One region of the Colwellia asteriadis genome, then DNA from elsewhere that is predicted to be linked to it. Evidence: predicted binding sites of a transcription regulator. Region 1 holds the regulator's gene; the other holds the start of a gene.
The links. The regulator FliA, encoded in region 1, starts transcription of late flagellar genes. The targets are predictions, from matches to a motif close to CTAAAGNTNNNNNNNNNNNNGCCGATA.

Region 1 (12,311 bases):
TGCTTGATAACAAATAACATAGTAATGACTAGTTACACTGAGGTTTTATATGAAAATTAAACGTTTTGTTGCCAAAGATATGCGCAGTGCCTTAGCACAAATAAAAGATGAACTCGGTGTTGATGCCGTCATTATGTCAACTAAAAAAATTCCTGAAGGTGTTGAGCTAATGGCTGCGGTTGATTACAACCAGCCAATAACTACAAAAACACAACCACAAGAACAGTCATTATCGGCAAATAGTATTAACTCATTTGATGAGCGCAGTAGCAATAGAGCAGTAACAGACGATGTAGTTAATATTGGGAATCATGCCTCACATAGCCAAAGTGCTTCAACACGTCAAAATAGTGTCGCGTCAGAAAATGTAACTGTTAATGAAAAAGTAAACTCAACGGCCAATGAAGAAAACCATGCTGACAGCTTATCCGCTTTACTTAATCGTCAAGTTCAGCAAACAACGACACCAATGCCATCACATAGTCAGCCGACAGTTAATGACTTAACTGAAGAGGATGAAAGCATAGAGCAACAATTTAAAAGCTTTACTGACCGCTTAAGTCAATCAACTGTTTTAAATGAAGATGCCGATGATATTACCGCGAATGTAACTCCGTTTAATGCGCAACAAACAGTACCAACAGAAAGCCAAAGTGCGGCGGTTTCTTCGCAAGACTTTGCTAAAATGCAACAAGAAATGATGTCTATTCGAGCGCTATTAGAGCACCAGGTTTCTGGGTTGATGTGGCAAGATATGGCACAAAAGGATCCTCAGCGTGCGGTATTGGTAAGTCGTTTATTAGCACTAGGAATTAATGAGCAAATAGCAGATCAGATAGCGGGTTATGTGCCACCACAAACTTCTGAGCCAGAAGCTTGGCAACAAGCAACACAACTTATCGCTAAGCAAATAAATACCACGCAAAACGATATCATTCATCGTGGTGGCGTTGTTGCTTTAGTTGGCCCGACAGGGGTTGGGAAAACAACAACTATTGCCAAACTCGCTGCTGGTTTTGCGCAAGTTCATGGGAGTGATAATGTTGCACTTATTTCGACTGATACCTTTCGTATAGCGGGTTTTGAACAACTTGCAACGTACGGTAAAATTATAGGTTGTCAGGTCATGCTTGCTAAAGACAGTCAGGCATTAGATGCTTTATTACAGCAGTTTTCGAAGAAAAAACTTATTTTGATTGATACTGCGGGTATGGGGCAACGCGATATGCGTTTAGCTGAGCAGTTGGCAAACTTGGTTAATAATGCACGCGTTACTATTCGTAATTACTTGGTACTTGCTGCCAATACCCAACAGCGAGTTATGCAAGAAAATGTTGAACGCTTTAAAAAAGTACCAATATCAGGGTGTATTTATACTAAACTTGATGAAAGCGTTAGTATTGGCGAAATAATTACCACATCAATAAAAAATGGTTTACCAATTGGGTATCTTACTGACGGACAACGAGTTCCTGAAGATATTAAAGTTGCAAATGCTGAGAAATTAGTTACTCTTGCTGATAAGATGGCAAGTAAGCCAGCAAATGGTAATAATACACCTGTGCGCACTATGCCAGTTGCTCCCGCGGGAGTAATGTAGCGTGTTAGTTTATACGACAATAGAAGTAAAAATTTGATGATAGATCAAGCGAGTGGCTTAAGAAAAATGCAAGATTTACAAAAAGTTAAAGTAATCGCTGTTTCAGGAGGCAAAGGAGGCGTAGGTAAAACCAATGTTTCTTTGAATACCGCTATAGCATTAGGCCAACAGGGCAAGCGTGTTCTCGTTTTAGATGCCGATTTAGGTCTAGCTAATGTTGATGTAATGTTGGGCTTGAGGGTAAAGCGCAATTTATCACATGTGCTCTCGGGTGAGTGCGAGCTCGATGATATTATTATTGAAGGGCCTGCCGGTATTAAAATAATTCCAGCAACATCTGGCTCACAATCTATGGTTGACTTAACGCCAGCAGAGCATGCTGGATTAATTCGTGCCTTTAGTGAAATGCAAACTCAGTTTGATGTACTTATTGTTGATACCGCAGCAGGTATTTCAGATATGGTACTTAGCTTTACCCGTGCAGCACAAGATGTCATGTTAGTGGTTTGTGATGAGCCCACATCAATAACAGATTGTTACGCACTGATGAAGTTATTAAGTCGCGACCATGGGGTTTTCAAGTTTAAAGTTGTTGCCAATATGGTGCGAAATCCAAAAGAAGGCGAACAGCTTTTTGCTAAACTGACTAAAGTAACAGACAGGTTTTTAGATGTAGCACTAGAGTTAGTCGCGGTTATTCCCTTTGATGAAAATATTAGAAAGTCGGTTCGCAAGCAACAAGCTATTGTTGAAGCGTTTCCACAATCCCCAGCCGCTAAAGCATTTAGCAGTTTAGCGACTAAAGTAGGCCAATGGCCTATACCTAAACAAGCATCAGGACACTTAGAGTTTTTTATTGAGCAGTTATTAGCTAATTAGCTAGTTTATTCAAATCCATACGACTTTATGAGAGCATTATTACGTGGCAAAAGCGAATAGCTATAGTAATCAAATTGATAAAGCTGCGATACTTGAGCAACATACTGTTTTGGTCAAACGTATTGCCTATCACTTATTGGCAAGACTACCTGCAAGTGTATTAGTCGATGATCTCATTCAATCAGGCATGATTGGATTATTAGAAGCCGCTAATAACTTTGATAATACTAAAGGTGCTAGCTTTGAAACCTTTGCAGGTATTAGAATACGTGGTGCAATGCTAGATGAAATGCGTCGCGGTGACTGGACTCCTCGCTCAGTACATAAAAATAGCCGAATGGTAAGTGATGCAATCAATACATTAGAAGCTAAACTTGGTAGAGATGTTTCTGATATTGAAGTTGCTGAAAAACTTGATATTTCATTAAATGACTACCATCATATATTAAGAGAAGTCAGTACAGGTAAAATACTAGGCATAGATGACTTAGGTACAAGTGAAGATGCGTTAAGTTATACTGATGACAATATTGATGATGATCCCTATCTAAATATAGAACAAATTGCGTTTAAAAAGGCGTTAGCTGAGTGTATAAGCACTTTACCCGAGCGTGAAGCTCTAGTACTGTCGCTATACTACGATGAAGAATTGAATTTACGTGAAATTGGTCAAGTACTTGATGTAAGTGAATCAAGGGTGAGCCAAATTCATAGTCAAGCAATGCATAGGTTAAAAGCGCGTATGCAATCTTGGCAAAATTAACTAAACTATTAAATCGATAACAATTAACTTCACTGTTAAAATAAGTTTGATAGTATAAATAATACCACCATTATTAATTTTAAATGTTTCGCCGGAGGGTGCCTTGGATAAAAATATGAAAGTGCTTGTAGTTGATGACTTTTCAACCATGAGACGTATAGTAAAAAATTTATTGCGTGATTTAGGCTTTACCAATATTCAAGAGGCGGATGATGGCAGCACAGCATTACCGATGCTTCAAGGTGGAGATTTTGACTTTGTTGTAACTGATTGGAATATGCCTGGTATGCAAGGTATTGACTTATTAAAAGCAATACGAGCTGATGCGAGCTTATCTCACATCCCTGTCTTATTAATTACTGCAGAAGCTAAAAAAGAGCAAATAGTTATGGCAGCTCAAGCAGGGGTAAATGGTTATATCGTTAAGCCATTTACTGCGGCAACGTTAAAAACTAAATTAGACAAAATTTTTGAGCGTTTGGGTTAATAACTGTTTTAGCTTTATACGAATTTAATATGCTAAGAATATGGTTTGCATAAGTATTAAGGACTTTGCATGAGTATAGCTATGATGGGGCGGATCTCTTTAGAGCAAGCAAAATCGCTAGTTGAGTATCTTGAATCTGGGCAGCAAGATGCTGCCGATGCAATTATTGCAGAAATTCAAAACCCAATTAACTCGGAACTGTTTGCAGAAATAGGTAAGTTAACACGTCAACTTCATGACTCGTTAACGAACTTCCAAGTTGACTCTCGTTTAAGTGACTTGGCTAATGCTGATATTCCGGATGCGAAAGAGCGCCTGAATTACGTTATTGAAAGAACAGAAGAAGCAGCAAACAAAACTATGGACGCTGTTGAAGCTATTTTTCCAGTGGTTGATAGAATATCAGAACAAGTTGATGCAGTTAATCCCGCTTGGACTAAACTGATGAATAATCAAATTGATTTAGCTGAGTTCAAAAGCCTTTGTTTGGGTATTGACACACTACTTAAAACAACAGGTAAAGAAACTCAATTAATACATGGCTTAATGACCGATGTCTTAATGGCACAGGATTTCCAAGATCTAACAGGCCAAGTTATTCGTAAGGTTATTGATTTGGTTCGAGAGGTTGAAGACAGTTTAATTAACATGTTAACCGCTTTTGGTATCACTTCTGATGATGATAAAAATCAAGCGACACCTAAAGTCGGTGACAATTTAGTTGAAGGTCCGATAGTAAACACAGAAAACAGAGACGATGTTGTTGAAGATCAAGACGATGTTGATGATCTTTTATCAAGTTTAGGATTTTAATGGGAGTTGCTGCATGTCTTTTGAAGCAGATGAAGAAATTTTACAGGATTTTTTAGTTGAAGCGGGTGAAATCTTAGAGTCTCTTTCAGAAGAGCTAGTTGAGCTAGAAAATGATGTAGATAACTCTGGGCTATTGAACTCTATCTTCCGTGGATTTCATACAGTGAAAGGGGGAGCAGGGTTTTTAAGCTTGAATGAGCTTGTTGAAGTCTGTCATGGTGCGGAAAATATCTTTGATTTATTACGTACTGGACAACGACGTGTTAATCCTGAGCTTATGGATACTATTCTATCTGCTCTAGATACGGTTAATGATATGTTTGCTTTAGTGCAAAATAGCCAGCCATTAATTCCTGCAGATCCGCAACTATTAGCTGAATTACATCGCCTTAGTACTCCTGATTCAGCAGGCGCTGCTGATCCAGCTCCAATTGAAGCTGTCGTTGAAGATGCTACGGTAGCTGTTAATAACGATATTAATGATGAAAACTCAAATGATACAGGCTCAAATGATGAAATGACCGAAGATGAGTTTGAGCGCTTACTCGATGAGTTACATGGCGGTGGGGAACCTTCAACTCCTGCGCCATCAGAAGAGGTTAATGTAGCTCCTACGGCTAGCAATCCAACCGATAGCAATGAAATATCAGACGATGAATTTGAATCATTGCTTGATGAATTACATGGTCAAGGGGCTTTTTCTTCAGAAGTTGCAGCGTCCTCTCAAGCCACTTCTAGTACATCTTCGGATGATATAGATGACTTAGAATTTGAAAAACTACTCGATGAGTTACACGGTAAAGGTAATGCCCCAAGTACCGCAACTGACAGTACAGCAACCGAAAATACAGTTGAAAATACTCCCCCTGCAGTGACTCCAGATCCTGTTACTCCGGCTAAGCCAGCAGCAGCTAAGCCATCAACACCAAGTCCTGCGCCGGCACCAGTAAGCTCTGCTCCTGCTAAAGTCGCAGAGAAGAAAGCAGCAGCGGCATCACAAGGTGAAACCACTGTTAGGGTTGATACAAAAAGGCTTGATCAAATCATGAATATGGTTGGTGAGCTCGTACTCGTTAGAAATAGGCTAACCAGTTTAGGGCTAGTGTCTGATGATGAAGATCTCACTAAAGCGGTAACTAACTTAGATGCAGTGACTACCGACTTACAGGGCGCCGTGATGAAAACACGGATGCAGCCTATTAAAAAGGTTTTTGGTCGTTTCCCTCGAGTTGTTCGTGACTTAGCTCGAAGCCTGAAAAAAGATATTAAGCTTATTCTTGAAGGTGAAGAAACTGATTTAGATAAAAACTTGGTTGAAGCTCTAGCCGATCCTCTAGTTCACTTAGTACGTAACTCTGTTGACCACGGCATTGAAGCACCAGATGTTCGTGAATCAATAGGTAAGCCTAGAGAAGGTACTGTTGTTTTATCAGCCTCTCAGGAAGGAGATCATATATTACTGACCATTAAAGATGATGGTGCAGGTATGAACCCTGAAAAATTAAAAAATATTGCGATAGAACGCGGTGTTCTTGATGCGGATGCCGCAGCACGTATGTCAGATAAAGAGGCGTATAGCTTAATATTTGCTCCAGGTTTCTCTACTAAAACAGAAATATCTGAAGTATCGGGTCGTGGTGTTGGTATGGATGTGGTTAAAACTAAAATCACACAACTTAACGGTACGGTCAACATTGACGCTGAGCTGGGTGTAGGCACAGTGTTAGAAATTAAAGTTCCTTTAACTTTAGCTATATTACCTACACTAATGGTTGTGGTTGGTAAGCAAACATTTGCTTTACCGCTTGCTTCAGTCAATGAAATATTTCATTTAGATTTATCTAATACCAACAGTGTTGATGGTCAATTAACCATTATAGTTCGAGAAAAGGCTATTCCTTTATTTTACTTAGATCAGTGGTTAGTCAAAGGGTATACATCGAAGCCTCGCGATAAAGGTCATGTTGTTATTGTACAGTTAGGTAATCAACAAGTTGCTTTTGTTGTTGATAGCTTAATTGGTCAAGAAGAGGTTGTTATAAAACCACTCGATAGATTACTTCATGGTACACCAGGCATGGCAGGAGCAACCATTACTAGTGACGGCGGCATTGCACTTATTTTAGATATAGCAAACATATTAAAGTTTTATGCTAGAAAGTCACCGGTTAATAAAAAACTGCGTAGTTAGCTATTGAAGGCGCTTTATTTTCGAGCGCCTTCAACTTACCTATAATCACTCATATAAAAAAGCAGAGATAATAAATGGCCTATAAGGTACTTGTGGTTGATGACTCCAGCTTCTTTAGACGCAGAGTCACAGACATCTTAACTAAAGATCCTCAACTTGAAGTTATTGGTGTTGCTGTAAATGGTCAAGAAGCTGTTGATAAAGCTAAGCTATTAAAGCCTGATGTGATCACAATGGACATAGAGATGCCCGTGTTAAATGGTATTGATGCTGTTAAAAAAATAATGTCTCAGTCACCAACAGCAATACTAATGTTCTCCTCTTTAACCCATCAAGGTGCACAAGCAACACTTGAGGCGCTAGAGGCTGGCGCTTTAGATTTTCTTCCTAAAAAGTTTAGTGAAATAGCTAAAAATACCGATGAAGCAGGGAGCTTGTTACGTCAACGTGTTTTAGAGATTGCCCGTAAACCTAATTTAAGGGCGCGGGTTAGTAAGCCTACGCCACCTGTGAGAAGTGATAGGCCACTAACTCGCGAAGTACCGACGAAAATTGTTGAGAGAAAAGAGGTTGGTACTAGCGTCAAAAAGTCTTCCAATACTATTTCACGTAGTTCTGGTAAAGAGTATAAATTACTAGCTATAGGTACATCTACAGGTGGACCTGTCGCCTTACAAAAAATACTCACGCAATTTAATGCTGATTTTCCATTACCTATTGTCATGGTACAACATATGCCAGCGGCGTTTACTGCTGCATTTGCTAGCCGCTTAGACTCATTATGTAAGATAAAAGTTAAAGAAGCCGCCGATGGTGACGTATTAAAGCCCGGCTGCGCATACTTAGCACCAGGCGGTCGTCAGATGATTATTAGTGGTACAGAGAGTGCAGCTAAAATCAAAATTTTAGAAGATGACTCTCCTAAAATAACCTTTAAACCAAGTGTTGATATTACGTTTGGCTCTGCAGCTAAAACTTTTTCAGGAAAAGTACTTGCCGTTATACTTACCGGTATGGGATCTGATGGAAAAGAAGGTGCCAGAATGCTTAAAACAAAAGGTGCTACCATATGGTCTCAAGATGAACAATCTTGTGTTGTCTACGGAATGCCACAAGCTATTGATAAGGCAGGGATATCTCAACTTTCTTTACCGTTAGATGCGATGGCGCCCTCAATGGTTAAGGAAGTCAGCCGTGGATAAACTCAGTATTGCAGGACTGGTTCTGGCTGTTTTAGCTATTTATATAGGATTTAGCTTAGACGGAGGAAGTTTTTCTGCTTTATTTGAACTACCCGCATTTATTATTGTCTTTGGCGGTACTTTAGGGGCAGTGATGTTGCAATCATCCATGGTGCAGTTTACTCATGCTATTTCATTGCTTCGTTGGGTCTTTTATCCTCCTGTTTATAATATAGAACAAGGCATTGCTGATATTGTACATTGGGCAGAGCTATCGCGTAGTGAAGGTTACTTAGCTTTAGAAGATATAGCTCTTGATATTGATGACCAATATACACAAAAAGGGCTGAACTCATTAGTTGATGGCGTTGAAGTTGACACATTACGTTTATCTTTAGAGCTCGACTTAGATATATACCGAGAGCATAACCTACGCTCTGCTAATGTATTTGAAGCGATGGGGGGGTATAGCCCTACCATTGGAATTCTAGGCGCTGTTTTGGGACTTATCCATGCGATGAATAATTTAACAGACCCCGCCTTACTTGGTACAGGTATTGCGACCGCATTTATTGCAACTATATACGGTGTTGGTTTTGCTAATTTAATTTATTTGCCGGTAGCAAATAAGTTGAGAGCCATTATTCACCAACAAACGATGTATCGAGAAATGATTTCTGAAGGGCTTATTGCACTTGCCAATGGTGATAACCCTCACGCAATTGAAGATAAGTTATCTGCATTTAGGTTGGATAGATGAATCGAGTACGTCGTAAACGGCATGAAGTAGAGCCTGACAATGTTCATCGTTGGTTAGTCTCCTATGCTGATTATATGACGTTATTATTTGCGCTATTCGTCGTACTTTATGCGATGGCTATGGTCAATGAAAAACCGTTTGATATTATTACTGAATCTTTTGGTGGTTTGTTTAAACCGACAGATCTCCACAGTATTAACAGTGGAAGTAGCAATGATATTTTACTGGTAAAGGCCAATGAATCGAAGAAAAATTTATATGGCGATGGCTTATTAGAAGTAGCAGGGCCTGAGCTATTTGATAATAAACAACAGCTTTCTAATATTTCTGATGAGAAGATTGGAAGCCACTTAACTTCATTAGAAGAGGAATTAAATACTGCACTATATGACATTATTGAGTCAGGTTATGCCAATCTACAGATTGATGGCGATTGGTTAGAAATTGAACTTAATAGTGCATTATTATTTCCTAGTGGTTCGTCATCGACCACTAATGCTGCCAAAGATCTTTTAAATGTAGTTTATAATGTTATTAATCAAAGCAGTAACTTTATTCGTATAAGAGGTTATACCGATAACCAAGCCATAAATACTGAAATATTTCCTTCTAATTGGGAGCTATCAGTGTATAGAGCAACAGCAATTCTTCGGTTATTGGAGCAATTTGGTATCGCACCAAATAGAATGGCAATAGAGGGATATGGGCAATATTACCCTACGGCTAGCAACAATACCGCTGAGGGAAGAGCTGAAAATAGAAAAGTGGTTATTGCTATTTCTAAGTTTGGTGTTGATAAAGCGAAACAACCAGTATTATCGAGTGTAGCGCTTGAGACATTAAGTAATAAAGATAATTCGCAAAGTACATCGGTACCTGATGGTAAAGTGAAAACACTTCAACTGAGCAATGGTGGCATTAGAGTTACGACAAGAGCTGACTCTGAAGTACAAAAAGAAAGCTCCGTTGATAATAACAACAACTAGGATGAATCTTTGATAGTTTGGACTGTAGCGAATCAAAAAGGTGGTGTTGGTAAAACCACAACAACTATCTCTTTAGCCGGAATACTGGCTGAGCGTGGACAGCGTGTGCTGCTTGTTGACACCGATCCTCATGCATCGCTAAGTTATTATTTTGGTATTGAATCTGAAGATCTAGATTTAAGCGTTTATGATCTATTTATTCAAGAGTCTTCTAAAGAACAAATTTTACAGAGTTTATGCCCAACTCAGTACGATAATATTGATATTTTACCCGCCACTATGGGGCTAGCCACGCTAGATCGCTCTTTAGGTAATAAAGGAGGGATGGGCTTAGTTTTAAAAAAGGCTATGCTAACATTACAAGCCGATTATGATTATGTACTTATTGATTGTCCACCAGTTTTAGGTGTACTGATGGTTAATGCTTTAGCAGCAGCTGATAGAATTGTTGTGCCAGTGCAAACAGAGTTTTTAGCACTTAAAGGTTTAGACCGTATGATTAAAACATTAGAAATTATGCAGGGAGAGCAAGCTGAAAAATTCAAGTATACTATAGTACCTACAATGTTTGATAAACGTACTAAGGCATCAATATTAGCGTTTAAAAAACTGCAGGATCTTTATGCTAATAAAGTATGGCCAGGTGTTGTGCCTGTTGATACTAACTTAAGAAATGCAAGCTTAGCACAAAAAGTCCCGTCTGATTATGCGGCTAATTCTCGCGGAAGCATTGCTTATAAAAGCCTTTTAAACTATTTAATTAAACAGCATGGCGAGAAAAAAGAGGTTACGTTGTAAATGAGTAAGTCGTTAACAGCAAGTAAAAAGCTGATGCAAAACTATCTATCTGAACTATTGACAGAGTCATCAAGTGAAGATGTTCAACAACCTATGTTGAAAAAAGCAATGTCAGCTCCTAAACCTGCCATTAAAGCTAAAGGTGATGATAATAAGTCACTAACCGAGTTATTAAAAAATGTTACTCCGCCGCTAAAGGTCGAGAGTAATGAGCCGATATTAGAAAATAAAGTACTAACAACCAGAAAAAGTGAAGCAAGTGCTATAATAGAAGAAAGTAAGTCCTATCGAGAGGGTGACTTTCAAGCAATGTTCTTTGATGTTGCTGGCTTGATCATTGCTGTGCCATTAATTGAGCTTGGTGGAATTCATCAGGTTGGAAAAACTAATAGCTTAATGGGTAAACCTGAATGGTTTAAAGGTGTGATGTTGCACCGAGAAGAAAAAATTAATGTTGTTGATACCGCATTATGGGTTATGCCTGAAAAATGTAATGATAAACTAAAAGATTCGCTAAACTATCAATATATTATTATGTTAAATGATAGTAATTGGGGATTAATGGCCGAAAACCTTATTGATACTGTGGTGTTATCACAAGATGAAGTTAAATGGTTAGATACAAAAAATAAGCGACCGTGGCTTGCAGGTTTGGTAAAAGAAAAGATGTGTGCCTTACTTGATGTAAGCGCTTTAATTAAGTTACTCGATAAAGGCAGTAATATATATCAAGAAAAATAATTTGTATGCAGCTACTCTGTAAATAAGCTAATACAAACGGTTATTTAAATAAATTAAGAGGCAAGTGGTATGGCAGACGAAAGACGTAGTTCTAATGAAAAAAATGATGTTAACGATGAAGTGTTGCAATGGGTAACTTTTAAGTTAGAAAGTGAAACCTACGGCATTAATGTTATGCAAGTACAAGAAGTATTACGTTATAGCGAAATAGCCCCCGTTCCAGGCGCCCCTTTATACGTTTTAGGTATAATTAACCTTCGCGGTAATGTTGTGACCGTTATTGATACTCGTGCCCGATTTGGGTTGGAGCCATGTGATGTCACTGATAATACTCGTGTTGTTGTAATCGAATCTGAAAAGCAAGTTATTGGTATTTTAGTAGATAGTGTTGCCGAAGTTGTTTACTTAAAAGCATCTGAAATAGATATTGCTCCTAATGTTGGTAATGAAGAAAGTGCTCAATTTATTCAAGGAGTTTCTAACCGTGAAGGAGAGCTACTCATTTTAGTTGATCTTGATAAATTACTTTCTGATGATGAATGGGATGAATTAAAACAATTCTAGTCATTTTCGAACCAGCTAAGCATACTTCTGCTTAGCTGGTTTTATTTAAGTTTACGGTGAAGTGTTCTAATGTCGTTGTTTACCCCCCCTATCATTTCTATATTTACTTTATTATTTGTCGCTATTGGTAGCCTTTTTTTGGTTTTTTTCCTTTATAAGTTTAATCAAAAATTAAATGAGTTAACGCATAAAAGGCAAACAGATGAACTTATAATACAAGAGTTACAAACGATTAATGAAGAACTTAAAAAACAGCAGTTAACCTTTCAAAAGTCAGCTAATGCTCAATTACTAGAAAGCTCTCAGGTAATGAAGCAACTAGAGCATCGAATTAAGTCACAGCAAGCGATATCTAATAACTTACAGCAACTCATTGAAAATATACAAGATAACCAAGAACAAGATAAGCTGTATAGCCGAGCGTTTAAGTTGGCGGAGAAAGGAGCAGATATTGATGAAATCGTTAAGGAATGCGAGTTACCAATAGCTGAAGCTGAAATGTTGTTATCAGTACATAGGCAGCGAATAATCACTTAAGCTCGATGTTT
Region 2 (12,311 bases), on a different contig from region 1:
CAACTATATAAAAATATACAAATCGTATTTCTACAATAATAATTAGGTATCCATTTATGAAATCTCCTCAACTAATCACAGTGATCATTGCTGCAGCTTTTGCAGTTATCGCTTATGTCCTTACAATTGCTTTATCTCCCGTAACGCCTGTGTTAATCGCAGCCATTGCCTTTGTTAGTGCTTTTGTTGCTCCTTTAATTGGTGGTGCAACATCATCAAGCACTTCTTCGACCGGGAATACTGGTCTCCCTGCTAATGAAGATGTGAAAACTCTTTATGTAGGTAATTTACCTTACCGCGCAAATGAAACCACTGTAAGAGAATTATTTGCTGACTACGGTACTGTGCTATCAGTACGTTTAATGAAAGATAAACATACCGGTAAGCGTCGTGGTTTTGGTTTTGTTGAAATGGCAACTAAAGATTTAGATGTTGCGATTTCAGCATTGAATGATACTGAATTTCAACAACGCACTTTGAAGGTACGTGAAGCGAAAGAGCGTCCTGAACGTAGCGAGTAAGTTTAAACACAACCATAAGGTTGTCATTATATAAAAGGCCGTTAATAGTAATATTAACGGCCTTTCTTTTTATTTTGTCTCGCTCTGAATATTGCTTTATACATTATATGAGCTGACTACTTAGCTTTGCTGAAAAACCTATAACTGCTCAAGTATATTGTGCCAACGTGTTAATTGCCCTTCTAATGTATGACTAGGTTGAGCTATAAAGTCAGCCTTAATAATGGCATCATAAAATTTATTAATATTACTTTCAGCTGGAGAGAGTAATTGCTCTGCTTGCTGTTGCAACTGCTGGAACTGTTTCATAAAGTCGATAGCAGGTTTAAGTTGTTGGGCTAACCCTTTACGCTTATCCGTATTATCTGCACTTGCTTCACTCTGATTATTCGCAACTTCGGAATACTTTTGACTTACTGATGTTTGCTGAGTTAGGTTCATGCTAAAGCTAGCAATTTGTGAAGACTCAACATTAAGCTCAGTAGCCTTTTCAAAGGCCTTTTCAATATCTCCTGTAAAGAATTGATGTTGAACCTCCCTAACCTCTTCAATTAATTGGCCAAGCGCTGCTTTTTCATCATCATTTAAATCTCCTTCTACGCTATACGAAAAATTACGTTCGCTGTAAAAAGTTTGTTCGACTTGGTAACTATTTGATGATGATTGCTCATTAATGTTTTTTCCTTGGGAAGCACTAAAGTCAATATTGATACGATCCCCTTCTGCAGTGACAATACTTACGCTACTGGTTTGAGACTTAGAAATAGATGACTCGTTAGTAGATAAAATATTTTCTATTGCTTCTTCTGGCGCAAATACCTGCTGATGTAACTCATCAATTTTTGTATTAATAAGATCTCTGCTTTTCTCGATACCTGTTTCTATATCTTCTGTTAACGATTCACTATCTTTTAGCACTTCAAGTGCATCGCCAATTCCTTGTTCCACGCCAGATCGCGCTTGATCAAATAACTCAGTGAGCTTTTCATCACCGACATCTCTTGATTTAGCGGAGAGAATTGTCGAACCAATAAAAGCCATGACATTTTTAGCCACTTCTTCAAAGTCAAATAACGAGCCTGCACTTTCTTGCTCTGCTTTCGCTAAATCTATATCTGCGAGGTTTTGATTACGAGTAATAGCGGTATCATTGGTTGATGAAGAAAAATGAGAGAAAATTGATTGATACATTACTTTTGCGGCAAAGCCACTTTTGCCTAAACTTTTAATCGCTTGCAGATCAAATATTGGCCGACCTTTTCCAGTGTGGCGAATAGGTTCGTTGCCTTGCTCTGCTATACTAGTTTGGTTTTTACTCTTAAGGCTGTCAGCTCGATTAGGTATAGTTCGCTGATTAATAGAGTGTAGTAGATCGTTTAACTTTGTCATAATGCTGCCTTAATGTGAATTAACCCTAAAGTTAATAGCTCAGTCTATATTAGCTTATCGGCAACAATGTACAAAAGTTAAGCAATAAAAGTTGGCTATATTGTTATACATTACTTGATTAGTGTTCAATGCACATTAAGGCTAGACAAAAATCATCGCGATAGTAGAATTCGCGCTGTTATTTCTTTATCACTCTATTTCAAAAGGCAATACTATGTTTAGTCATATCCACCCCGATAATTACCCTGAGCAGTTATCAAGCAAACAACAAGATATGGCCGAACTGTTTAGTCACTTTACTATGCCTGTTGCCGAAGTTTATCCATCACAGCCGCTTAATTACCGTCAACGTGCTGAATTTAGAGTGTGGCATCAAGGTGATGATCTTTATTACATTATGTTTAACAGTGAAACTAAAGAAAAGTTTCGTGTTGATGACTTTCCCGTTGCTAGCGAATTAATTAATAAAGCAATGAAAGGTTTAATTACTGCAATTAAAGATAATCAAGACCTGAGATATAAACTGTTTCAAGTAGATTTTTTATCGACTTTAAGTGGCGAGCTATTAATTAGTTTACTTTACCACAAGCCTTTAGAAGAAAGTTGGGAGCAAGCTGCGAAAGCACTTAAAGTAGAGCTCTCTGCAATTGCTCCTGTGGATATTATTGGAAGAGCTAAAAAGCAAAAAATTATTGTTGATAAAGATTACGTTATGGAATCACTTAACGTTGGCAATAAAACATTCATTTACCAGCAAGTAGAAAATAGCTTCACACAGCCTAATGCGCAGGTAAATGAACAAATGTTATTGTGGGCACAACAAGCAACTAAAGACTCAACAGGTGACTTAATTGAGCTGTATTGCGGTAATGGTAACTTTAGTATTGCACTTGCTGAAAACTTCACACGTGTATTAGGGACTGAAATATCAAAAACATCAGTTCGCTCAGCGCAAATTAATATTGAGAAAAACGGCATCGATAATATCGATATTGTAAGAATGTCGAGTGAAGAGTTTAGTCAGGCAATGAATGGTGAACGTCAATTTAGACGTTTAGAGGGGTTTGACCTAACCGCTTATAATTACGATACCGTATTAGTTGATCCACCAAGAGCGGGTTTAGATAAAGATAGTGTCGAGCTCGTTAGACGCTTTGAAAAAGTAATTTACATTTCATGTAACCCTGAAACACTCAAAGAAAATTTAGCTTTATTAACAACTACGCACAAGGTAGATAAATACGCGTTATTTGATCAGTTCCCTTATACCCACCATATTGAGGTTGGTGTAATACTAACTAAAAAATAACTATCAGCAGATACAAAAGTAATTTTTGCAAAAATAAAGCAGGTTATTTCTTACCTGCTTTACGTCTATCACTTAACTCCGCGGCGCCACGAGCAATAAATCTTAATTGCTGAATGGTTTGTTGAGCTAATTGTTCACGCTCATTCTTATCATCAATATCTAATGCGTCAGACCCCGCGCTAAAAACAATAGTTACCGCAGCATTCGCTTGCATGTAGGCAACTTCGGCATCAAGTTGGTTCGCTTGTTGTAAATAGTCACGCAACTCCATAGTAAAGTAACGAATTTCACGAATTACCGCAGCACGAAATGCCGCAGAAGTTCCTGAACGTTCACGCAATAATAAACGAAAAATATTTCCGTTACTTTCAATAAGTTCCATAAATGTTTGTACCGATATTTGAATAACCGAGCCACCTTTAGCAATACGCTGTCTGGCTTGGCGCATAAGTTGTCGTAACGTTAATCCTGCTTCATCAACTAATGTTAGCCCTAATTCATCCATATCAGAAAAATGTCGATAAAAAGACGTTGGCGCTAAGCCAGCCTCTTTCGCTACTTCTCGTAAACTTAAATTAGAAAAACTGCGCTCTGCACTGAGTTGGTTTAAAGCCGCATCAATTAATAGCCTGCGAGTTTTTTCTTTTTGTTGTGCTCTAACACCACTCATAGTGATTACTCTGTTTACAAAATATCGAATTAATAGCAATTATCATACTGTAATAATGACAACTTGTCAGTTGGCTCTTTTCTAAAGAAATTTACAGAAGATACTTGACTGGACCGACAAGAAAGCTAAACTACCATAAACAGCGTACAAGTGTACGCTTAAATGTGAAGATTTATTAAAATTCGTAAAACTCAAATTGCACAGTGAAATTTAACCACAATAGCTGTCGTTAATTTATTAAAAGAGAACCTAATGAAAAAACCCGCTATTATCTGGCTGAATGTTACTATTTTTGCTGTAACCTTTTTATTTGCCGCTATTGTTGTACCTTACAGAGCTATAACACATGGTTTTGATATAACAGAAATAACCGCTGCTATTGTTTGTTTTATCTATTGCGGCATGTCAATTACCGCAGGTTATCACCGTCTTTGGGCTCACAAAGCCTACCAAGCACATTGGAGTTTACGACTCATTTTTGCTTTAGGTGGTGCATTCGCCTTGCAAAATAGCATATTACATTGGTCATCTGATCATCGTGTTCATCACAAGCATGTCGATAATAATGATAAAGACCCCTACTCGGCTAAAAGAGGTTTTTGGTTTTCTCATATCGGTTGGATGTGCAGAAGATACCAAGAAGATCGCTACAGTGATTACACTAACGTTCGCGACCTTAAAAAAGATGGTATTGTTATGTGGCAGCACAAGTACTATGTACCACTCGCGTTACTGATGAATTTTGGTATTCCTATCGCTTTTGGTTTATGGCATGGCAATATGATTAATAGCTTGTTATTACTGGGCGTATTTAGACTTGTTATGAACCATCACACCACTTTTTTCATTAACTCGCTAGCACACATTTGGGGTAAGCAAACTTACACCGATAAAAACACGGCACGCGATAATGGCTTTTTAGCTTTGTTAACCTTTGGTGAGGGTTATCATAATTACCACCATATTTTTGAAAACGATTACCGCAACGGTATTCGTTGGTGGCATTTCGACCCAACTAAGTGGCTAATAAAAAGCTGCCAATGGCTAGGGCTAACAACTAAGCTACGTACAGTTTCAGAAGACAAAATAGAAAAATCGCGACTAGCGATGACATTAAAGCAAACAAAAGCAAAATTAATTACTTGTCCTAATGCTGAGCAAAGTATTGCGTACTTACAACAAGAGTATGATGTATTAATTAAAAAATTAAATGCTTATTATCAAGTTAGAAAGGCACTTATTGCTGCTAAACGTGAGCAAGTGATTGCCGATGTTGAAAAGTCAGAGCTGATGACTCAATACCAAGAGTTAAAAGATCGTTTAATTGAGCAACGTAAAAGTTGGCACTTATTAACGCAGAAACTTGCTTAACATCAACAGAATAGATTAACTCTATTACCATTTCCCTCAATTCCTGCTAAAATTTTTGTATCATGCAGGACTTGAGGTATATCTTTTGGCAAAAACTAATTCTAAGAAAAATAATACGCCGATCACTTTTGACTACGACGTAATTATCATTGGCACAGGCCCTGGCGGTGAAGGGGCAGCAATGAACCTAGCCAAGCATCAAAAAAAGGTCGCGATTATTGAGCGCTACCATGAAGTAGGTGGTGGTTGTACTCATTGGGGCACAATTCCTTCTAAAGCGCTTCGTCAATCGGTTAGCCGACTCATTGAATACAATGCAAACCCGTTATTTAGTCAGAATAACCAAAGCAAACAACTTACTTTTCAAGATATTCTTAGTCATGCCTCTGCGGTTATTCGCAAACAAGTTAATTTACGTAGTGGCTTTTATCATCGCAATCACGTTGAACACATTTCAGGTGAAGCATCGTTTATAGATAAAAATACAATTAATATTTTACGCCCTGACGGTTCAACTGAAATCATAACTGCCGAAAAAATTGTTATTGCCACAGGTTCAAGACCTTATCGTCCAGCCGATATCGACTTTAAACACCCAAGAGTGTACGACTCAGATAGTATTTTATCGCTAAGTCATGCGCCTAACCACGTCATTATTTATGGTGCTGGGGTTATAGGGAGTGAATACGCTTCAATTTTTAGAGGCTTAGGGGTTAAGGTGGATTTAATTAACACCCGCGATCGCTTACTTTCATTTTTAGATGCTGAAATGTCCGACTCTTTAAGTTATCACTTATGGAATAACGGGGTTGTTATTCGTCATGGTGAACAAATAGAAAGTGTGGAAGCGACCGACGATGCTGTGGTTGTGCATTTAGATTCAGGCAAAAAAATGCGCGCTGATTTACTGTTATTCGCTAATGGTAGAACGGGTAATACTGCGGATTTAAATTTGCCCGCAGCTGGATTAAAAGCCGATGGTCGAGGACAGCTGAAAGTTAATAGTGGTTACCAAACAGAAGTTGATAATATATATGCCGTTGGTGATGTTATTGGCTACCCTAGTTTAGCAAGTGCAGCCTTTGATCAAGGGCGTATTGCTGCTTTGTCTATGCTCGACAATACTAGTAACGCGCAATTAATTGTCGACATACCGACAGGTATTTATACTATTCCAGAAATTAGTTCAGTAGGTAAAACGGAACAAGAGCTCACCGAAGCAAAAATTCCTTACGAAGTTGGCCGCGCTCAATTCAAGCATTTAGCAAGAGCACAAATATCCAATAACTTAGTTGGCTCTTTAAAAATTCTTTTCCATAGAGAAACCAAAGAAATTTTAGGAATTCATTGTTTTGGCGAGAACGCTGCTGAAATCATTCATATTGGACAAGCGATTATGCAGCAAAAAAATGGCGGAAATACCATCGAGTACTTTGTTGAAACCACTTTTAACTACCCAACAATGGCTGAAGCATTTAGGGTAGCGGCATTAAATGGTTTAAATCGCCTTTTCTAACCGTTAAATAATAGTAAAAATTTCGACGTTGCTTAATGTGATAGAAGCTCTTTTCATAATAAGCAACGTATATCCAGCTACTAACGACTTAACATTATGATGAAATTGATATTATTATTTGTGAGCCTATCTTTTAGCTTAAGTGCTTATAGTGATAACGACTTTTCATTATATTTAGTTCGGCACGCGGAAAAACAAAGTGATAAAGATAATCCTTCGCTAACCTCATGCGGCCTATTTCGAGCAAAACAATTAGCCACTATGCTCAGCGAAACTGGTATTAACAAAGTTTACAGCACTTCCTACCAGCGTACTTTACAAACAGCTACTCCATTCGCAATGCAAAGCAGCCTTAGCGTTAAGCACTACAGTCCGAAAAATTTAGCCGACTTTGCTTTTCAACTAAAACAGCAGCAACAAAGTAGTCTTATTGTTGGTCATAGTAATACCACACCTAAACTGGTTGAGTTATTGACGGGTAAAAAAGTGACTAAATTAAGTGAAGATAATTACCAGATGCTTTACCAAATTCAGTTTATTAACAATGAAGTTATATTGACCGTATTAAAACAGCCACTGCAATGTAAATAGCTTTTATAAATAAAGTACAGATACTTACAACAGTTACTCTACAATACCTTTATTTTGAGTATCCTTGCCTAATGTAACAACTTCAAAATCAGTAATATTAAACACTGTACCCCACTGCACGGTTGTCATCATATCTTCGATGGGTTTGCCTTTAACTTTTAATTTAGTTCCTTTAACTTGATACTCTTTAGGTAAATTAAGTGGTAATAAATTATCTCCATTTAATGTTACTAAACCGTAAAAGCCACCTTCAAAGTCATTAAATATAACAGTAACTTGCTGCCATTCATCCTTGGCATCCTCATTTATTAACGCTTGATGCTGGTCGGCTTTAAGCTGAGCAGTATTTTGATTATTCATTGTTGTACTTTCCTCATTGGAGCATGAAGATAAAAGTACTGGTACCATTACAGCAGCCAACCAATAACGTTTTTTATCCATAGTTAACACCGAGTAGTTTACCTATAAAAAGACCACGCTTTATTAAAGCATGGTCTTAAGGTTAATTCTAATAATAAGCACTATAACTCATATTAAAACTTGGTTTATAACGCACTAATCAAATTAGTTTACATGATTAGCTCATATAATTTTCAGGCATTTCGAGTGCTGCAACACCTGAATCAACGGCTGCTTGTGCTACCGCTTTTGCAACAGCAGCACATAACCTAGAGTCCATTGGTTTAGGAATAATATAATTTTTACCAAAAGTTAACTCAGTTGTACCACTGGCTTGTAAAACCTCTTGCGGTACAGGCTCTTTTGCCAATGCTCTTATCGCATGGACTGCTGCAATTTTCATTTCATCATTAATAGTACGCGCACGTACATCTAGTGCGCCACGGAAAATGAACGGAAAGCATAAAACATTATTTACCTGATTAGGATAATCAGAACGACCCGTTGCAATAATGACATCATCTCGTGCGGCGAGCGCCAATTCTGGTGTGATTTCAGGGTCAGGGTTTGAACAAGCAAAAATAACAGGATTATCCGCCATTAATTTAACTTGTTCTGCACTTAATAAGTTAGGTCCTGAAACCCCAACAAAAACGTCAGCTCCAGTGATGGCATCATCTAAAGTACGCTTATCGGTATTATTAGCAAAGAGCTTTTTATATTCGTTTAAATCATCTCGACGCGTATGCACAATACCTTTAGTATCTAGCATATAGATTTTTTCACGTTGTGCACCACACTTAATTAACAGCTCCATACAAGCAATTGCTGCTGCCCCAGCTCCTAAACAAACAATATTTGCTTGCTTTATATCTTTGCCTTGAATATCTAACGCATTCATCATGCCTGCAGCAGTTACAATAGCGGTGCCATGCTGGTCATCATGAAATACAGGAATCTTACAACGCTCAATAAGTGCCTTTTCTATCGCAAAACATTCTGGGGCTTTAATATCTTCTAAATTGATACCACCAAAACTATCTGCAATATTAGCAACAGTGTTAACAAAATCTTCAACTGTTTTATGTTTAACTTGGATATCAAACGAGTCAATGTTGGCAAAGCGTTTAAATAATAGTGCTTTACCTTCCATCACTGGTTTAGAGGCCATTGGCCCCAAATTACCTAAACCTAAAATTGCAGTACCATTTGAAATAACCGCAACGGTATTACCTTTTGCAGTATATTTATAAACATCATCAGGGTTAGCCGCTATTTCTCTTACAGGCTCAGCAACACCTGGACTATATGCCAGTGACAAATCTTCACTTGTTTCAGCTGCGGTAGTAAGCGCAACACAAATTTTTCCTGGTGTGGGTAAAGCGTGATAATCAAGTGCTTGCTGACGAAAATCAGTCATAAATGTTTCCTAATGCGTTAGTTTTGTTGTGGATAAAAGTATAGACGTATTTTTATTGTTATTTATTTCTACAAAATCAATGGTATTGCAATCAACTAAGGAAATACAAGGTTGTTTAACTATATAAAATTGCTAGCGGCTATATAGAATGTAAGCTTATTAAGACTTAAACACACATTAATATTATAAATATTGACTATTTCCGGCTAAATATTCCGTCAGTAAAGGAGGAATATTACCTCTTGTGTTTAGAACGGTAGGAATAAGCAATAACTTACTCAGATAAGTGAAATAAATGGTGAGACTTTTTAACGCTTTGACTTTAAAAGGTAAGTGAATAAATAAACACTCTGATGAATTTATTATCTCGGGTGGTTATTTAACCTGAGCTCGGCTTAACAAATGTTTCTCTAGCAGCTACTTTTCCTAACTTCTTCGTTAAATTTACTTGCAATAGCCCAGCTATTGACGCGAAATTTGCCTTGAATTAAGAAAAACTATCAAGCTAGCGATTTAGAAAAATAATTTTTTATTATATTTCAATTTGTTAAATATCTCTTAAACCGAGTTCAGGTTATTTATGAACAAATTTTAAGACAAAAAAAATCCGACACTAGGTCGGATTTTTATAGCATTGATAACGTCTATTAAAGGAAAGGGTTTACTTTAATAATTGTTTCAACACGATCTGGTCCAGTAGAAATTATATCAACAGGAATACCAGTAACTTCTTCAATACGTTTAATATAAGCAAGTGCATTGGCAGGAAGGGCATCAACTGATGTAGCACCAACAGTGCTTTCTGACCATCCTGGAAGCTCTTCATATACTGGAGTTATTTTCTCATAACCTTCAGCAGCTGTTGGCGGCACAGTAATAATGTCGCCTTCTGGTGTTTTATAGCCAGTACAGATCTTTAATGTTTCTAAGCCGTCAAGTACATCAAGCTTAGTTAAACAAAAACCTGTTACGCTATTAACTTGAATTGCACGGTGCATAGCAACAGCATCAAACCAACCACAACGACGTTCACGACCAGTAGTAGCGCCAAACTCATGACCTACAGTACCTAAATGATTACCAATTTCATCATTTAACTCTGTTGGGAAAGGGCCTGAGCCAACACGAGTTGTGTAAGCTTTGGTAATACCTAAGATATAATCAAGATGACGAGGACCAACACCACAACCTGTCGCAACACCACCAGCAGTAGTGTTGGACGAAGTTACGTATGGGTATGTACCGTGATCGATATCAAGTAAAGTACCTTGAGCACCTTCAAACATGATAGAATCACCGTTTTTACGTGCTTGATCAAGAATTTCAGAGATATCGGCTGTCATGTTTTTGATAATATCTGCAACAGCTAACGCATCAGCTAGTACTTCTTCATAGCTTACTGGTTCAACTTTATAATAATTAACCAGAGAGAAATTGTGATATTCAACGATTTCTTTTAACTTAGCTGCAAATGTTTCTGCGCAGAATAAGTCGCCAACACGCAAACCGCGACGTGCAACTTTATCTTCATATGCTGGACCAATACCACGACCTGTTGTACCAATAGCTTTATTGCCACGAGCAACTTCACGAGCCGCATCTAAGGCATTGTGATAAGGAAGTATTAGAGGACATGCATCACTAATAAGCAAACGTTCGCGTACTGGTACGCCTTTCGCTTCCAACATAGTGATTTCGGTCATTAAGGCTTTAGGACACAACACTACACCATTACCAATCAAACATTTTACGTTATCACGTAATACGCCTGATGGAATTAAATGTAATACGGTTTTTTCACCGTTGATCACTAAAGTGTGACCAGCATTGTGACCACCTTGATAACGAACTACATATTTAGCTTTATCTGTTAGTAAGTCTACGATCTTACCTTTACCTTCGTCACCCCATTGAGTGCCGAGAACAACTACATTTTTGCCCATGTTTACTATTTCGTAAGAAAATTAGGCGGGGATTTTATCAAATATAGCAGCCTAGTCCAAGGGAAAAAGCGACATTTTTTCCTTGGACAGCTTTTTAATAATTATTAACTATATATATTAATAGGTTATAGAGTAGACAACTACTCCTGATAACCCCATGGCGCTTTCGGGTTTTTAATCGGTTTGGTTAAGTCAAAGTCAACCCTAAACTCTCTTCCTTCTCTCACTAAGCGATAAGTAAACTTAGTTGGGTAAATATACATCTGCCAAATATTGGTGGCCGACTGAGGGATACCTTGAGTAACGAAGAGCTCTTTTGAATATTGATCAGCAGGGAATGATTGCACGTTAGACCAACCCGCATCTATAGTATGGCCACCATACATAGTTGACTCGTCATAAGATCCATCTACCTTTCTGTGATCATGCTTTAATGATAACCCCGCTCCTGTTTTAGTAATAATCCAGGTACGTGATGCGTCATCACCAACATAAAAAGGTACCTGTAATTCATTATCAGTACATTTTCTCACATACATAACCAATGGCTTATTAGCAAAGCTACTGCCCTTTGCATTATCAATAGTCACTTCACCTTGATATGACTTGCCACAATGTTGACTAATGTTATTAAAGAAAGCATCGTGGCTCGGAATTGATACCAGTGGCGCTTCAAGCACCACAGCTGACGCACTTAAACTCGAAAAAACCAAACCTAACGCTATTATTGTATTTTTCATTTGCTACCTCGAAAAAAGAATGTGTATTTTTGCTATAAAAAAGCCAGCAATAAAGCTGGCTTTTGATTGTTATATAACCGTTAAACTATTTACCCTTTACGCCATCTTTTAAATAACGGAAAAAGTCACTGTCTGGTTTAACAACCATAATATCATTTTTACTGCTAAAGCTTTTTTCATAAGCTTCTAAGCTACGAATAAACCCATAAAACTCAGCGTCTTTATTATAAGCATCTGAATATATTTTAGCTGCTAATGCATCTCCTTCACCACGTGTAGTAAAAGAGTTCTTTTGCGCTTCAGCTAACATAATGGTTACTTTGGCATCAATAGTTGCTCGAATAATTTCAGCCTGCTCTTGACCTTGTGATCTATGCTCTTTAGCTACTGCAGTACGCTCAGCACGCATACGATCATAAATAGAGTTACTGATTTCAGTCGG

Region 2: ABD005_RS17310 (DUF5610 domain-containing protein) is a predicted target of FliA. The motif match lies at 1,966-1,992, and genes of this name have one in related genera.

Annotation. Positions count from the first base shown of each region.
Region 1 is NZ_BAAAFA010000004.1:166,816-179,126, forward strand. Features, by position in the region: gene flhF (flagellar biosynthesis GTPase FlhF) at 50-1,600, shown strand; gene ABD005_RS07230 (MinD/ParA family protein) at 1,637-2,479, shown strand; gene ABD005_RS07235 (RNA polymerase sigma factor FliA) at 2,523-3,242, shown strand; gene cheY (chemotaxis response regulator CheY) at 3,346-3,729, shown strand; gene ABD005_RS07245 (protein phosphatase CheZ) at 3,799-4,542, shown strand; gene ABD005_RS07250 (chemotaxis protein CheA) at 4,556-6,733, shown strand; gene ABD005_RS07255 (protein-glutamate methylesterase/protein-glutamine glutaminase) at 6,808-7,935, shown strand; gene ABD005_RS07260 (flagellar motor protein) at 7,928-8,674, shown strand; gene ABD005_RS07265 (flagellar motor protein MotB) at 8,671-9,660, shown strand; gene ABD005_RS07270 (ParA family protein) at 9,670-10,458, shown strand; gene ABD005_RS07275 (chemotaxis protein CheW) at 10,459-11,199, shown strand; gene ABD005_RS07280 (chemotaxis protein CheW) at 11,269-11,763, shown strand; gene ABD005_RS07285 (DUF2802 domain-containing protein) at 11,833-12,300, shown strand.
Region 2 is NZ_BAAAFA010000015.1:491-12,801, forward strand. Features, by position in the region: gene ABD005_RS17305 (RNA recognition motif domain-containing protein) at 57-521, shown strand; gene ABD005_RS17310 (DUF5610 domain-containing protein) at 660-1,910, opposite strand; gene trmA (tRNA (uridine(54)-C5)-methyltransferase TrmA) at 2,125-3,219, shown strand; gene fabR (HTH-type transcriptional repressor FabR) at 3,263-3,889, opposite strand; gene ABD005_RS17325 (acyl-CoA desaturase) at 4,142-5,260, shown strand; gene sthA (Si-specific NAD(P)(+) transhydrogenase) at 5,346-6,776, shown strand; gene ABD005_RS17335 (SixA phosphatase family protein) at 6,873-7,367, shown strand; gene ABD005_RS17340 (hypothetical protein) at 7,401-7,808, opposite strand; gene ABD005_RS17345 (malic enzyme-like NAD(P)-binding protein) at 7,945-9,186, opposite strand; gene ABD005_RS17350 (adenylosuccinate synthase) at 9,834-11,129, opposite strand; gene ABD005_RS17355 (hypothetical protein) at 11,270-11,869, opposite strand; gene hflC (protease modulator HflC) at 11,955-12,311, opposite strand, start outside.